3 regions of the Chryseobacterium lathyri genome follow, and region 3 is predicted to be linked to each of the others. Evidence: riboswitches for the same ligand, from Rfam matches in the RefSeq annotation. Region 3 holds a riboswitch; each other region holds the start of a gene.
What was found. A riboswitch is a leader RNA that binds a small molecule or an ion and turns the genes downstream of it on or off. The one in region 3 is predicted to bind S-adenosylmethionine.
Positions count from the first base shown of each region.

Region 1: linked by a shared signal. The riboswitch ahead of LC418_RS00845 (TonB-dependent receptor plug domain-containing protein) and the one ahead of LC418_RS04700 (alpha/beta fold hydrolase) in region 3 are both predicted to bind S-adenosylmethionine.
Region 2: linked by a shared signal. The riboswitch ahead of LC418_RS03935 (SusC/RagA family TonB-linked outer membrane protein) and the one ahead of LC418_RS04700 (alpha/beta fold hydrolase) in region 3 are both predicted to bind S-adenosylmethionine.

Region 1 covers NZ_JAHXYG010000001.1:185,913-190,888, reverse strand. Annotated here, with positions in the region: gene LC418_RS00850 (alpha-amylase family glycosyl hydrolase) at 9-2,843, shown strand; SAM riboswitch class I at 2,946-3,054, shown strand; gene LC418_RS00845 (TonB-dependent receptor plug domain-containing protein) at 3,152-4,976, shown strand, end outside.
Region 2 covers NZ_JAHXYG010000001.1:863,862-868,837, forward strand. Annotated here, with positions in the region: gene LC418_RS03930 (hypothetical protein) at 400-1,647, shown strand; SAM riboswitch class I at 1,930-2,026, shown strand; gene LC418_RS03935 (SusC/RagA family TonB-linked outer membrane protein) at 2,110-4,976, shown strand, end outside.
Region 3 covers NZ_JAHXYG010000001.1:1,015,819-1,020,794, forward strand. Annotated here, with positions in the region: gene LC418_RS04695 (MGH1-like glycoside hydrolase domain-containing protein) at 1-2,127, opposite strand, end outside; SAM riboswitch class I at 2,315-2,421, shown strand; gene LC418_RS04700 (alpha/beta fold hydrolase) at 2,479-3,417, shown strand; gene LC418_RS04705 (ACT domain-containing protein) at 3,419-4,957, shown strand.

The DNA.
Region 1 (4,976 bases), 830 kb from region 3:
ATAAAAAAATGAAGAAATTTTATTCCCTTATTTATCTGTTTGTTGCAGCCTTTGTTTTTGGGCAGATCAACTACACGATTGCCCCGAATCCATTTAATGAAACGGATGCTATTACTTTAACCGTTCCGGGAGATCAGATTGATGAAGCAGCCTGGGGTGTTTCAAATAATGCCATTTATATCTGGTCCTGGTCCTTGGACACTAACTATCAGAACAGCCAGGACTGTCCTACAAACGGCAGCTGGAATAATTCTAATGAGCTGAATAAGCTCACTTACAATTCAGGGACAGACACTTACTCTCTAACCTTTACTCCTACTGCTTTTTATGGAAGAACGGGAATCGGAAGGTTCGGGTTTTTATTAAAAGATAAAACCGGAGCTCACCAAACCTCTCCCGATATATTTATCAATGTAGGGATCTTAAATTTGAACTTAACCAATCCGGCTGCGAACAGTTTGACTACAGTTCCGGCAGGAAATTCAGTCAATATTACGGCATCCACTAATGTTGCCTCAACATTTCAGCTAAAAGCAAACGGAGCAGTAGTAAATTCTACTTCAACTCTTTCACAGTCGTACAGTTATAACTATACGGTGACTCAGGATGCCAATATGGAACTGATTGCAACAGCCAATTCAAATACTAAGAATGCTACATTCATATTGCAGGTCCCAAGAAATGTAATTTCTGAAGCAATTCCGGCTTGGATCAGACAGGGAATCAATTATAATCCTACAGACAATACAAAAGTAGGTCTCGCACTTTATGCCCCTCATAAAAACTTTGTTCATGTCATCGGAAGCTTTAATAACTGGACAGTGAATGACTCTTATTTAATGAAGCGGGATATTACAAATCCTGATATGTACTGGATAGAGCTGACCGGATTGACTCCACAACAGTTATATACTTTCCAGTACAGAACCAATGATCTGAGAAAAGTAGCGGATCCTTATTCACCTCAGATCTTATCTTCCTATGATGATCAGTGGATTTCAGCTGCCACCTATCCTAATTTACCTCCGTTTCCTGCAGGACAAAACTTTGAAGTATCTATGTTTAAAACCGGGCAGTCACCTTACAACTGGCAGGTGACCAACTTTCAAAGACCTGCTAGAGAAAATCTAGTGGTTTATGAATTATTACTGAGGGATTTCACACAGGAAAAAAACTGGCAGTCATTAATCAACAAGATATCTTATTTAAAGAATTTAAATATTAATGCTATAGAGCTTCTTCCTATTATGGAATTTGAAGGCAATCTTTCATGGGGATACAATACTTCTTTCCATTATGCCCTGGACAAAGCTTACGGAACTCCTGAAAAATTTAAAGAATTTGTAGACCTGTGCCATCAGAATGGGATAGCAGTTATTTTAGATATTGCATTTAATCATGCAACAGGACGTTCACCTTTGGCTAGACTGTGGAATATTGATCCGGATGGAGACGGTTTTGGTGATATCGCTGCTAATAATCCTTATTTTAATCAGGTTCCGAAGCATTCCTATAATGTGTTTAATGATTTTAATCACTCAAGTCCTTCAACGCAGTATTATGTTGAAAGAAGTCTTCAGCAATGGCTGACTGAGTACCATATTGATGGATTCCGTTGGGATCTGACGAAAGGATTTACCCAGAACTGCTCTGAAAATGATGAAGCCTGTACCAATGCTTACCAGCAGGACAGAGTAGATATTATGAAAAATTATGCCGACAAACAGTGGGCTATAGACCCAAATTCCTATATGATATTTGAACATTTAGGAACCGATGCTGAAGAGCAGCAGTGGGCCAACTATAGAATTGCCGAAGGAAAAGGGGTAATGCTTTGGAATAAGCAGACTGAGCCTTACAACCAAAACACAATGGGCTATAAGGAAAACAGTAACTATGACAGAATGAACCACAGTCTTCACGGCTTTACCAATATGCATGCTGTAGGATACGGGGAAAGTCACGATGAAGAAAGATTGATGTTTAAAAACCTTGCGTATGGTGCGGTTAATGGAAGTTACAACGTTACCAATCTGAACACTGCTCTTGAAAGAATGAAAACTTTCGGAGCAACATTCTTTACCATTCCAGGCCCGAAAATGATCTGGCAGTTTGGTGAATTGGGCTATGAATTCAGCATCAACCGATGTGCAGACGGTACAATCAGCAGCGGATGCCGTACAGATGAAAAACCTGTTGCCTTTACTTTAGGATATGATACCAACGCCAACAGAAAAGCAGTGTATAATACCTGGGCTAAAATTATCAATATCAGAAATACTTATCCGGTTTTCAAATCCAAAACATATACTGTAGAGTCTAACAATCTTACCAACGATCCTGAAGGCCTGATCACCAGAATTTATGTATATGACAATTCAATAGCAGGAATGAAGAATGTGGTAGTTTTGGCGAATTATACCACTGCCGCTCAAAATGTTGTTCCTTACTTCCCTTATACAGGGCAGTGGCAGAACCTGATGGATAACTCTGTTTCTAATATTGCTTCTACAACAGCTCCTATTACCTTACAACCGGGAGAGTTCAGAATTTTTGGAAATTACGCAGGGGCACTGTCAACATCTGATGTAAATGCTGCGAATAAACTCTCGCTTCAGATTGCAGATAATCCTGTGAAAAACGGTGTGGCAAAATTAATATATCATAAAGCCAAAAACGGAGAGATTGTTATTTTTGACATGAGCGGTAAAAAATTGGATTCCATTAAATTAAATACCGAAAACGGAACTTATGAATTGAAAGCGAATTACCCGCCGGGAACCTATTTGGTTCATCTACGGTCTGAAACAGGCACTGCCATTCAGAAGATGATTATTAAATAACAAAAGAGGGACGATAAACATCGTCCCTCTTTTTTATAAAACACTACAGAATATATAAATCTAATTTTTGCCAATTAAAAATATTAGTCTACTTTTGCAGTAGATTTATCAAGAAAGGTGGAGGGATTTGGCCCTATGAAACCTTAGCAACCTGCACGACTCTAAAAAGTGTAAAGGTGCTAATTCCAACCCAGTTTGGGGAAGATGAGAAAAGTCAATATTCTGACAACAATTCCATTTCTTGAAGTCTTTTATAGCTGCGGATGAGGTCCGTGGGGAATATTTATGATTAATTTACAAGGACAAAGATGAAAAAATTAAGCCTGTCTGTTATACTCCTGGGAGCTGTTTTGGTGAACGCACAGGAACAGGAAAAAGGAAATCAGATCGAAGATATAATTATCGTAGGAAACCGCAATACGAAAAGGACAAAACTGGAAACACCGGTTCCCGTAGATGTTATTAATATAGAAAAGCTACAGAAATCTGCGCCACAGACGACGGTTCAGGATCTGCTGAATTATGTGATTCCATCATTTAATTCTGTAAGGCAGTCAGCTTCTGACGGGACAGAACATATTGATCCCGTAACCTTGAGAGGAATGGTGCCGGATCAGGTTTTGGTACTCATCAATGGGAAAAGAAGACACACCACTTCACTGGTCAATTATCAGAATACCGTTGGAAATGGCTCTGTAGGAACAGATCTCAGTACAATTCCGATAATCGCTATTGACAGGATAGAAGTGTTAAGAGACGGTGCAGCAGCACAATACGGTTCTGATGCCATTGCAGGAGTAGTCAATATTATTCTTAAGAAAGATATAGGAGCATCAGCTTCAGCATCCTATGGAATTAGCGGAAGAAATGATGGTGAAACCTATCAGGCCGGAATCAATTACGGATCTTCTCTTGGGAAAAAGGAAAGTTATATAAACCTTTCATTGCAATTGAGCCACAGAGGAAAGACCACAAGAACTCAAAATCATGATCTGGACATTTTCGGAGATAATTTTGCCTATGAATTTGCTAATGATCCTATCGCGGCCAGAGCTGCTGATGATCAGATTATTAGAGAACGAGGCCTTACCAGGGATGACTTTAATTTTCAGATCGGGGATGCACAAATCAGGCAGGCCCAGTTGTTTTTTAATTCTGAATACCCTTTAAGTGAAAGCTTTAAGCTGTATTCCTTTGGAGGTTTCAGTATTAAAGAAGGAAAAGGCTTCGGTTTCAGAAGGCTTCCCGGAGAAAAAGATAATGTAGTTTCTTCTATCTATCCAAACGGATTTCAGGCCTCTTTGAACTCGCAGGTTTACGACTTTTCTTATGCTGTAGGGGCAAAATATAATGTTAACAACTGGTTGCTTGATGTAAGTAATACTTTCGGAAGCAATACTTTCAATTATAATGTAGACAATACCAATAATGCATCTTTAGGGGCGAAATCTCCAACGAGCTTTTATGCAGGAGCGCACAGCTTTCTTCAGAACACGGTGAATCTTGATGTTTCTAAAAATCTGAATCAGTTTAATATAGCATTTGGGGGAGAATTCCGTTTTGAGCAGTACGAGATCAAACCGGGAGATGAAGCTTCCTACACCCGGTATGATATCAATGGAAATCCTGCGGTTCCCGGATCTACCGTGGAGGGGAATGGCGGCTCACAATCATTTATCGGTTTTTCTCCGGACAATGCTTTAAAGAAATCCAGGAATTCAACAGCCGTATATGCTGATGTTTCTTATGATATCGCTAAAAAATTGAACATAGATCTGGCAGGAAGATTTGAAAATTATTCAGATTTTGGAAATACACTGAATGGAAAACTGGCCGTGAGATATGAATTTGTAAAAGATTATGCAATACGGGCATCAGTAGGAACTGGCTTCAGGGCTCCATCGCTTCAGCAGCAGTATTTTAATAATTCCTATGCCGACATCTCCACTTCAGGATCGGGAATTGTAACCAAAGGGATTTTCAGGAATGACAGTGATGCAGCCAGAGCGCTTGGATTTGATCAATTAAAACAAGAAACATCAGTCAATGCCAGTGCAGGCCTTACCCTGAAACCTGCCAACAGGCTGTTTGTAACAGTTGACGGATATTGGATCAGAGTAAAAGACCGAATAG
Region 2 (4,976 bases), 150 kb from region 3:
TATGTTTTATTAAAAAAATTACCCTGTATTTTGATGCTGGCAGGATTTCTTTTTGCACAGGATGGGAAAGATGTTGGTTCTGCCGGGAACAAAAGTATTGAAAAAAATATAAAGGAAACCGTATACACCTTAGAGATAACAGTCACTTCAGGATTTGAGAAACGGGCAAATGTATATTTGATGTCTATAAAAAGGTATTGTAGGAAAATTCTCTTATGGAAAAGAGGAACTGTTTTTTTGAAAATCTTATTCTCTCATTTTTCCTTGACCGTACTTCTGTATGGAGCCTCCGCCCATATGTCCTTGAAACCATAATATTCGTATAAAACTCAAATGATAATGCTTGAAACAGAGCTCCCAAAAATCATTTGTCAACTTTTTAATTAAAAACAATTCAAAATGAAAAAAAAACTATCGGTATTTTTAATGATTATTTCGGGTTTATTTTATTCTCAGGTTGGGATTAATACTGCAAATCCACAAGGAACTTTCCATGTGGACGGCTCAAAAGATAATAATGCAACTGGGTCCCCAACGGCTGTACAGCAATCCAATGATTTTACGGTGACATCATCCGGAAGTATAGGAGTTGGCACTACAGTACCTGATGCATCTGCAATTCTGGACATTAATGTGGATGGGCTTGCGGTTGGAAGTAAAAAAGGACTTCTGGGACCGAAGGCAGCATTGACCTCTCAGACTGATCAGGTTACAATACCTTCACCGGCTGCAGGACTGCTTGTGTATAATTTAGGAACCGGAGGGCTTGGTTATGTAGGCTATGTATTCTGGAACGGTACGGAATGGAGAACATTTAACAATGGCTCTCTTGCTCCCGGAACATTAGGTGCTATTACCTGTAACGGAGTTACGCTTTCACCGGGAACCTATACTGCCGGAACACCTTATACAGGGACAATGACTGTTCCTTATACCGGAGGAAACGGTGGCGTTTATCCTGCGCAGACTGTAGGGCCTGTAAATGGGCTTACTGCAACATTAGCTGCAGGGAATTTCAATGTAGGATCGGGAATTCTTAGCTATACGGTATCGGGTGTGCCTACTGTTTCCAGTCCTACACTTACCACTTTTGCCATAAATATCGGAGGACAGAGCTGTAGTGCAACAGTGGGGGCAGGAGCAGTGATTGCTCCTGGGGAGCTGGTATATTACCATTCTTCAATTCCGCGTAAAACAGCCTCATTTCTTTTAAGCCAGTTTCTTAATGATCTTCCTATAATCAACAATACTTTTAGAGTTGATGCTTTCATTACTTCTCCCAATGCATTTGATTCCAGTGGGGCGAGTACGAATTTTGATCCCCGTCTCTATAATATCACGGCGGCCAACGCAAAAGTATGGGTTTCTGAAGTATCGACCCATACCGGTGACTCCCATGGGGGCAATCTATTGGTCTTTCCAAATAATTATGCCCAGTTTGATGATGGAGTTTATCTTACCTATGGTAGAAACGAAACAGTAACTTTTGACATTACTACTGCGGATAACAAATGGTATAGAGTCTATTATGCACTGCGTATAGATAATAAATCTTTTACCAGTGCAGGTAATGGGAATACTACTACGGATTCCAATAATTTAGATAATACGTTGGAAGTTTTTGTATCCATCCAGAGGCTGTATTAATTTGATTTAAAAGTAAAATCTAAAATTTGATTTCAAAATAAAAAATGACGCTGCCACTGCCAGCGTCATTTTTATATTCCGGATACGCATCGGATAAAATATCAATTCAATTATTATTAATGATATTTCTCATATTTAACAATTATGTAATATTTGTAAGTGCTTGTTTATTGGGTTTTTAAATAAAAATTAAGTTGATTTTTGGAAATATTTCATAATAAAATTTAAAGTCTACTTGTTTTGTAGACTAATTGTTTTTAGATTTGCAAACATATTTCGATCGGCTTATAAAGAAAGATGGAGGGAACTGACCCTGTGAAATCTTAACAACCTGCCCTGAGCAAGGTGTTACATTCAGCCTATAAAGGAAAAATAAGCACATGGTTTATCGTATTGAGCGATGCCCTTTGCTGTCTTTTCTGCAAAGGGCAAGTTTTTAATATATGATAAATAAAATTGATTATGATTAGTAAGAATTTAATTAATTCTAAAGTTTGGATTCCACCTGTTGCTGTATTTTTCTTAGGAATAATGGGCATACAGGCTCAGACCCAAACTAAAAAGGATACGGTTAACGAAAAGGAAATCGATGAAGTGGTTGTCATTGCTTATGGTAAGGCTAAAAGAACAAGTTATACCGGTTCAGTAGCTACCATATCCAGTGATAAAATCAATAACAGACCGGTTACCAATATTACAAAAGCGCTGGAGGGGCAGGTTCCGGGAATTCAGGCAGTAAGTGCCTCAGGACAGCCGGGTTCTACTGCTTCTGTGAGAATAAGAGGGGTTGGCTCCATAAGTGCTTCAAGTGATCCGTTGTATGTGGTAGACGGAATTCCTTTTGATGGAAACATCAATTCCATCAGCCCCAATGATATTGAATCCATCAGTGTTTTGAAAGATGCAACGGCAAGTTCATTATATGGTTCAAGAGGAGCTAACGGGATTATTATCATCACAACAAAATCTGGTAAGAAAGGAGAATCAAGAATCAATTTTAATATCAGTCAGGGATTTTCCAGCAGAGCGGTAAAGGATTATAAGCAGGTAAGCACGGATCAATATTTTCAGCTGTATTGGGAAGCATTGAGAAACGGGTATAAATCGGGACAGATTACTTCTCAGCAGGCAGCACAGATGGCGAGTGATAACCTGACAACTGCTTTGGGAATCAATCCTTACGGAGCCGGTTTTCCCAACCCTGTAGGTACTGATGGAAAGCTTGTTCCCGGAGCAAAAGCATTGTGGAATGATGACTGGAGAGATATTCTTCAAAGAACAGCTTCCAGAAGCCAGGTGGATTTTGATATCAGTGGAGGCAGCGAGAAAAGCAATTATTTCTTTTCATTAGGATATCTTGATGATAAAGGAATTGCTATAGAATCTGGATTTCAAAAATTTTCCACAAGGTTAAAAATCAATTCTGAAGTAAAGAAATGGCTGAATGCAGGTGCTAATTTAAGCTATACCAACAGTATTCAGAATGCGCCGCCGTCTTCAGATTCGAGAACAGACAATATCATTAATGCGGCAAGGGTAATTCCGTCTTTCTATCCGTATTATGAAAGAAATGCAGATGGAAGCTATGTGTTGGATGCTGGAGGAAATAGAATTTATGATTTCGGGAAATACCGGCCTACAAGTGCATTGCAGAATCAAAATGCAGCGGCAACACTGCCTCTGGACAAGAACGAGAATAAAGAAGACAATTTCTCAGGAAAAGGATTTTTAGATTTTACTTTCCTTCCGGAACTGAAATTTAAAACCAGCTTTTCTGTTGATTTGGTGAATTATAATGGTCATTACTATTCAAATCCTCTTATCGGAGAAGGCAGTGAGATCGGTGGCTCTGTAACGAAATCAAACAGTAGAACATTATCTTATACAACCAGTAATATTCTGACTTTCGATAAAAAGTTCGGCAAACATCATCTTAATGTTTTGGGAGGGCAGGAATTTTACAAATATGATTACCAGACGATATCCGGTTCCAGAAGCCAGTTTTCGCTTCCTTATTATTATGAACCTGATGCAGCTGCTTTATTGGGAAGCTTCAGTGGAAACAGCGACAAGTTTTCGTTGTTGAGTTTCCTGGGAAGAGCAGAATATGATTTCAACAATACTTACTTTTTATCAGTATCTGGAAGGGCGGACGGCTCTTCAAGGTTCTTTGCAGATAACCGATGGGGGAAATTCTGGTCAGTTGGAGGTTCATGGAAAGTTTCAAATGAAAATTTTATCAAGGATTTAAATATATTCAACCAGTTGACACTGCGAGCAAGTTATGGCGGCCAGGGGAATGATAAATTAAGAAGACCTAACGGATCCTCCCTTTACTATGCTTATCAGGAATTGTATAAATTTTATAATAACCTTGGTGAGCCGGGGACTGTTCTGGAAAAAGTACAGACCAATGATGTGAAATGGGAAACCAATCTTAATTTAAACGTAGGTCTTGAATTTGCCGTTCTTAATAACAGGGTGAAAGGGAATATAGAATATTTTAAACGTAAGAGCCAGGACCTTTTGTTTAATATGCCGGTTGCCCCATCTCTGGGAATCAGTGATTTTCCTTTTAATGTAGGAACAATACAGAACACAGGTTTCGAATTTTCACTTTTCACAACACCGGTTAAAAATGATAATTTCCAATGGAATGTGGATGTTAACCTAAGTACTCTGACCAATAAAATAACAAAGCTTCCTAAAGGATCTGTCATTACAGGAACCAAACGTCTTGAAGTAGGTGGTTCTATTTATGATTTCTTTATTCCTGAATGGATGGGAGTAGATCCTTCCAACGGAAAGCCTCTATGGAGATACATTTACCAGGATGCGAATGGAAATACAGTGGACGGCACCACTTCCGAATATGCAAAAGCAACCAAAACAGTACAGGGATCCGCGTTGCCTAAAGTAATGGGAGGAATTACCACGAGTATTGCTTATAAAAACTTTGATCTTTCAGGATTGCTTACATTCAGCATTGGAGGGAAAATCCTTGATACGGATTATACATCATTAATGTCTAACGGAAGCGCCGGGGGACGTGCATGGAGTGCAGAAATGCTGAACAGATGGACTCCGGAAAATCCCAATACCGATGTTCCTGCGTTAAGTACAACAACGAATAACTGGACTTCCACTTCTTCAAGATTCTTATATTCCGGAACCTATGCCAGACTTAAAAATGTGAGCCTGGGCTATACACTTCCTTCTGATTATTTTGAAAAATTAGGACTGAAAAAATTCAGAATCTATGTTCAGGCAGAAAACCTTTTGACTTTTTACAAGCATAAAGGAATGGACCCGGAACAGGCACTGGATGG
Region 3 (4,976 bases):
GTAAGAACTTAAAAATTCGTTCTCATCAAGCATTCTTTTTAAAACCTTTGTCAGTCTGTTCTTACGCAAAATGCTCATCAGGTGCTTTCTTCCCTGTCCTTCCTCATCCCAGTGGGAAACCAGTTTCGTAAGTTCAGGTTTGTTCTTTAATACCCAGTCCATTCTTGCCTGAAAATTAGGCATTTTTTCCAGTAATTTATGATCTACAATTTCCACGGCAAACATCGGGATTAATCCTACGATGCTTCTCAATTTTAAAGAAACACTATCCCCGTTACCAAGCTGCAGCACGTCATAGAAAAAGCCGTCCTCTTCATTCCATAAACCTTCCTTGCCTTCACCCAGATTTTCCATAGCTTCTGCGATATACAGATAATGTTCAAAAAACTTGATGGCCATATCTTCGTATACCTGATAGTACTGAGCAAGCTCCATAGCAATCCGCATCATATTAAGAGCGTACATAGCCATCCAGCTTGTTCCGTCAGCCTGTTCAAGATGTTGCCCATCCTTCAGCTCCATATTACGGTCAAAAGCACCAATGTTATCCAGACCAAGGAATCCGCCGCCAAAAATATTGTTACCGCTTTTATCCTTTCGATTCACCCACCATGTAAAATTCAGAAGAAGTTTCTGGAAAACCTTTTCAAGGAATAAAAGATCAGGTTTGCCATTTTGCTTTTCATCAATCTTAAAAACACGGAAGCATGACCATGCATGTACCGGTGGATTTACGTCGCTCAGGTTCCATTCATAAGCAGGAAGCTGCCCATTCGGATGCATATACCATTCCTTTGTTAAAAGCAGAAGCTGCCCTTTGGCAAACTCTCCGTCGATGATAGAAAAAGGAACACAGTGAAAGGCAAGATCCCACGTTGCATACCAAGGGTATTCCCATTTATCAGGCATGGAAATGATATCCTTATTGTGAAGATGGTTCCATTCTGTATTTCTAACATATTCATTGAAGTTTCTGGGAGCTTCGTAGTTTGGATCGCCCTTCAGCCACTTTCCTACATTATAATGATAGAACTGTTTGTTCCAAAGAAGCCCTGCAAATGCCTGCCGCTGAACATTCCTTTCATCTTCATTCGTCGTTTCGCTCTGAATCTCATTGTAGAACTCATCCGTCTCGGCAATTCTGGTATTGAAGATCTCATCAAATTGATCAAAAGGTTCATCTGTTTCATCGGGACATAGCCTGAAATCAAAAATTTTGGACTGTCCTGCTCCAATCATTTCATCAATAATAAAAGATGCTTTGGTACCCCTTTTTTCAGGATTTACCGTATTACTTCCATAAATGATATGATCATTTATTCCATCTTTAAAATAGGTGTTTCCCGGATAAGGAGCTCCATATAATTTTGGGGTATTGGTTTCATTTTCACAGAAAGCACTTTTAGCCGCAAGATTTCTTGAATAGAGTTTTTTAATCGAAATGCTGTCATGGTTAATATCAATACATCCGTCATAGGAAGCATTCATTTGGCCCTTATATGTATTGTAACCCCATTTCCAGTTATTTCGGAACCAGGCAGTTGGAGCTATAACGATGGGAGCATCCTGCCGGCTTCTGTTGTGAACTGTTACTCTTGCAAGAATATCATTGTGGTCTCCCTTACAATATTCAATGAAAATATCGAAATATTCATCGTTATTAAAAATTCCCGTATCAAATATCTCATATTCAGGTTCCTTTTTGCTTCTCCTGCCATTTTCAGCAACAAGATCATCGTAAGGAAATGCATTGATCGGATATTTATACACCATTTTCATATAGCTGTGGGTAGGTGTATTATCTAAGTAATAAAAGAGTTCTTTGATATCCTCTCCGTGATTACCCTGAGGATTGCTTAAGCCAAAAAAGCGCTCTTTTACAATTTTATCTTTTTTGTTCCAAAAGGAAAAGGCAAAACAGAAAATCTGCTTTACATCGGAGATTCCAGCGATCCCTTCTTCGCCCCATCGGTAGGCATAACTTTCTGCATTATTATGGTTGGCGTAATGCCAGGCATTTCCGTTCGGGCTGTAGTCTTCGCGTACATTTCCCCATTGCCGGTTGCTGACGTATGGACCCCAGTTTTTCCATTTAGAATCTTGTAATCTTTCTTTTTCAACAGTCATATTTCATCACTTTTCAAGTACGAAGTTAGTTTTTTTGAAAAATAATTCCAATTCCTTCCGCCTGAAGAATTATTAACATAGCCTTGAAACACTTATTATTACACGGTTTTTTAATATTAAATATTTTTTCTTTTAAAATTTAAAAGAAAAGACTTATCTTTGCCGAGCGTTCATTCAAATATTGAAAATGTTATCAAGAAAGGTTGAGGGATTAGACCCTATGAAACCTTAGCAACCCTTTGTGCAAGCAGAGAAGGTGCTACGTTCTACCAATTTATTTTGGACAGATAACTTACTGAAGTTCTTTTCAGCCATTCCTGTGGCATTTTCAATTGTATTAAAATAATAGAATTGAAAACAGAACTAAACTATATTAATCTTTCGTATCGAACCCATTCCCAGAAGGAATACCATATCCCGTTGACTTATCAGATCTTCGGGAAAGACCTGTTTACAGCACCTGTTATATTGGTAAATCATGCTTTAACCGGAAATTCAAATGTTTCCGGTGAAAAAGGATGGTGGAAAAAGCTGATCGGTGAAAATCAGGTTATTGATACGACTCAATATACCGTTCTGTGTTTCAATATTCCCGGAAACGGATATGATCATTTTTTAATTGACGAATACGAAGACTTCACGCCTTCAGATATTGCAGAAATATTTCTGAAAGGGCTTGAAGCTTTACATATCAAAAATCTGTATGCCATTATCGGAGGTTCACTCGGAGGAGGGATTGCGTGGGAAATGCTTGCCAAGCAACCACAGTTGGCGGAGATCTTTATTCCTATTGCCTGCGATTTTAAAACGCACGACTGGCTTCATGCGCAGTGTCTGGTTCAGAAATTTTTACTGAACGGAAATGATGAGCCCCTGCAGAAAGCAAGAATTCATGCTATGCTGTGTTACAGAACACCTCAGTCCTTAAATGACAGATTTCAAAATAGATACGATCAAAAAAATCAGCGGTTAGAGTCCGAAGATTGGTTGGTTTATCACGGAAATTCATTAAACGAAAGGTTTAGTTTAAAATCCTATAAACTGATGAATCACTTGCTGATGAATATGAACACTGAAGAAGAGCAGTTAACAAAAATCAGCGCCCGAATGCACTTAATTGCAGTAGACACAGATTTATTTTTCCCCGCTTCAGAAATTCGAATGTGCTTTGAGCAGCTGAAAGAGAAAAAGAAAGAGGTTTTCTATCATGAAATACAGTCAATTCACGGGCATGATGCCTTCCTAATGGAATACGAACAATTAAATACTATCATAAAAAATATTTTGTAGAATGAGAAATGCTAACGAAATAAAGTTTTTAAAGAACAGATCAATCATCAAATTTGAAGGAGAAGATTTCCTGGGCGAAATCGGGATCGACGGAAGAATTTTTAAAGCGCTTACTTTGGCGCGCATCAGTGTAGGAGTGATCTCCCAACAGGCTATTGAAAACGGAATATCTATTCTGGTAAATGAGGCCGATGCAGAAAAAGCAGTGACTTGCCTGATCGATGAGTTTGAAGCAGAAAGGAAATCAGGAAAGGTTTCACAGATTTACAGCATCAATAATGTTTCCGTACTTGGGTTTGTGGCGGAAGATTTCAATAAAGTACTTGCAGAATTAGCCAGAAATAATGTCTTTCCACTTCTTCTCAACCAGGTTGCGGCCGAAAAGAGAGTGAATATTGTCGTTACCTCTTCCCAGGATGAGAAAACGAAGAATATCATTGAATCCGAAATTTTCAAAAAGCCTAAAACCGTTCACTTGGCAATCATTGGTCACGGAAATGTAGGGAAGACTTTAATAGAGCAGGTTTTACAGTCTTCTGAAGAAATCAAAAGACGTAAAAAAATAGATCTTAAAGTGGTTGCAGTAGCCAATTCAAGAAAAATTGCATTCAATAAAAAAGGTTTTAATACAAACTGGAATGATGAGATTTTAACAGCAGAACATCCATCAAATGTTGAGGAATTAATCAACTTCTCAAAGGAAAACCAGCTGGAAAACCTGATCGTGGTAGATAATACGGCAAGCAAAGATTTTGTGAAAAATTACCATGCACTGGCTGAAAATGGCTTTGACCTGGTTTCATCCAACAAAATTTTCAATACTCTTCCAATAGAAGAATACCGTAAACTAAGATATACGTTGAGCAAAAATAACAGACGTTATCTCTATGAAACCAATGTAGGAGCAGGCCTTCCATTGATTGATACCATAAAACTATTACACCTTTCAGGAGAAAATATTACAAGAATAAAAGGAGTATTCTCAGGATCGTTGAGCTATATTTTTAATAATTTCTCTGTGAGAAACGATAAATTCTCAACCATTATTGGAGAGGCGATGGAAAAAGGATATACAGAACCTGATCCGCGTGAAGACCTTTCCGGAAATGATGTCGCAAGGAAACTTCTGATTCTGGCCAGGGAATTAGATTTGATCAATGAATTCCAGGATATCAATATTCAAAATTTAATTCCTGAAAACCTTTTGTCCGTAGATAAAAATGAATTTATCTCAAGACTGGATGAACTGGATGAAGAATATCGGAAAATTAAAGAGGGCCAGGAGCCAGGACATGTGCTTCGTTATGTGGGCGATCTTCATGGCGATCTTCAGAAAGATAAAGGTCAGCTTGATGTGAAATTGGTTTCTGTACCGGGTACCTCTGCATTAGGTCAGCTGAAAGGTTCAGATTCTATTTTTGAGATCTATACAGAAAGCTATGGCGAAAACCCAATCGTGATCATGGGAGCCGGAGCCGGGGCCCAAGTAACAGCAAGAGGAGTTTTCGGAGATATTTTAAGAGTAAGTGAAACGAAATAATAATTTAATATAACAATTT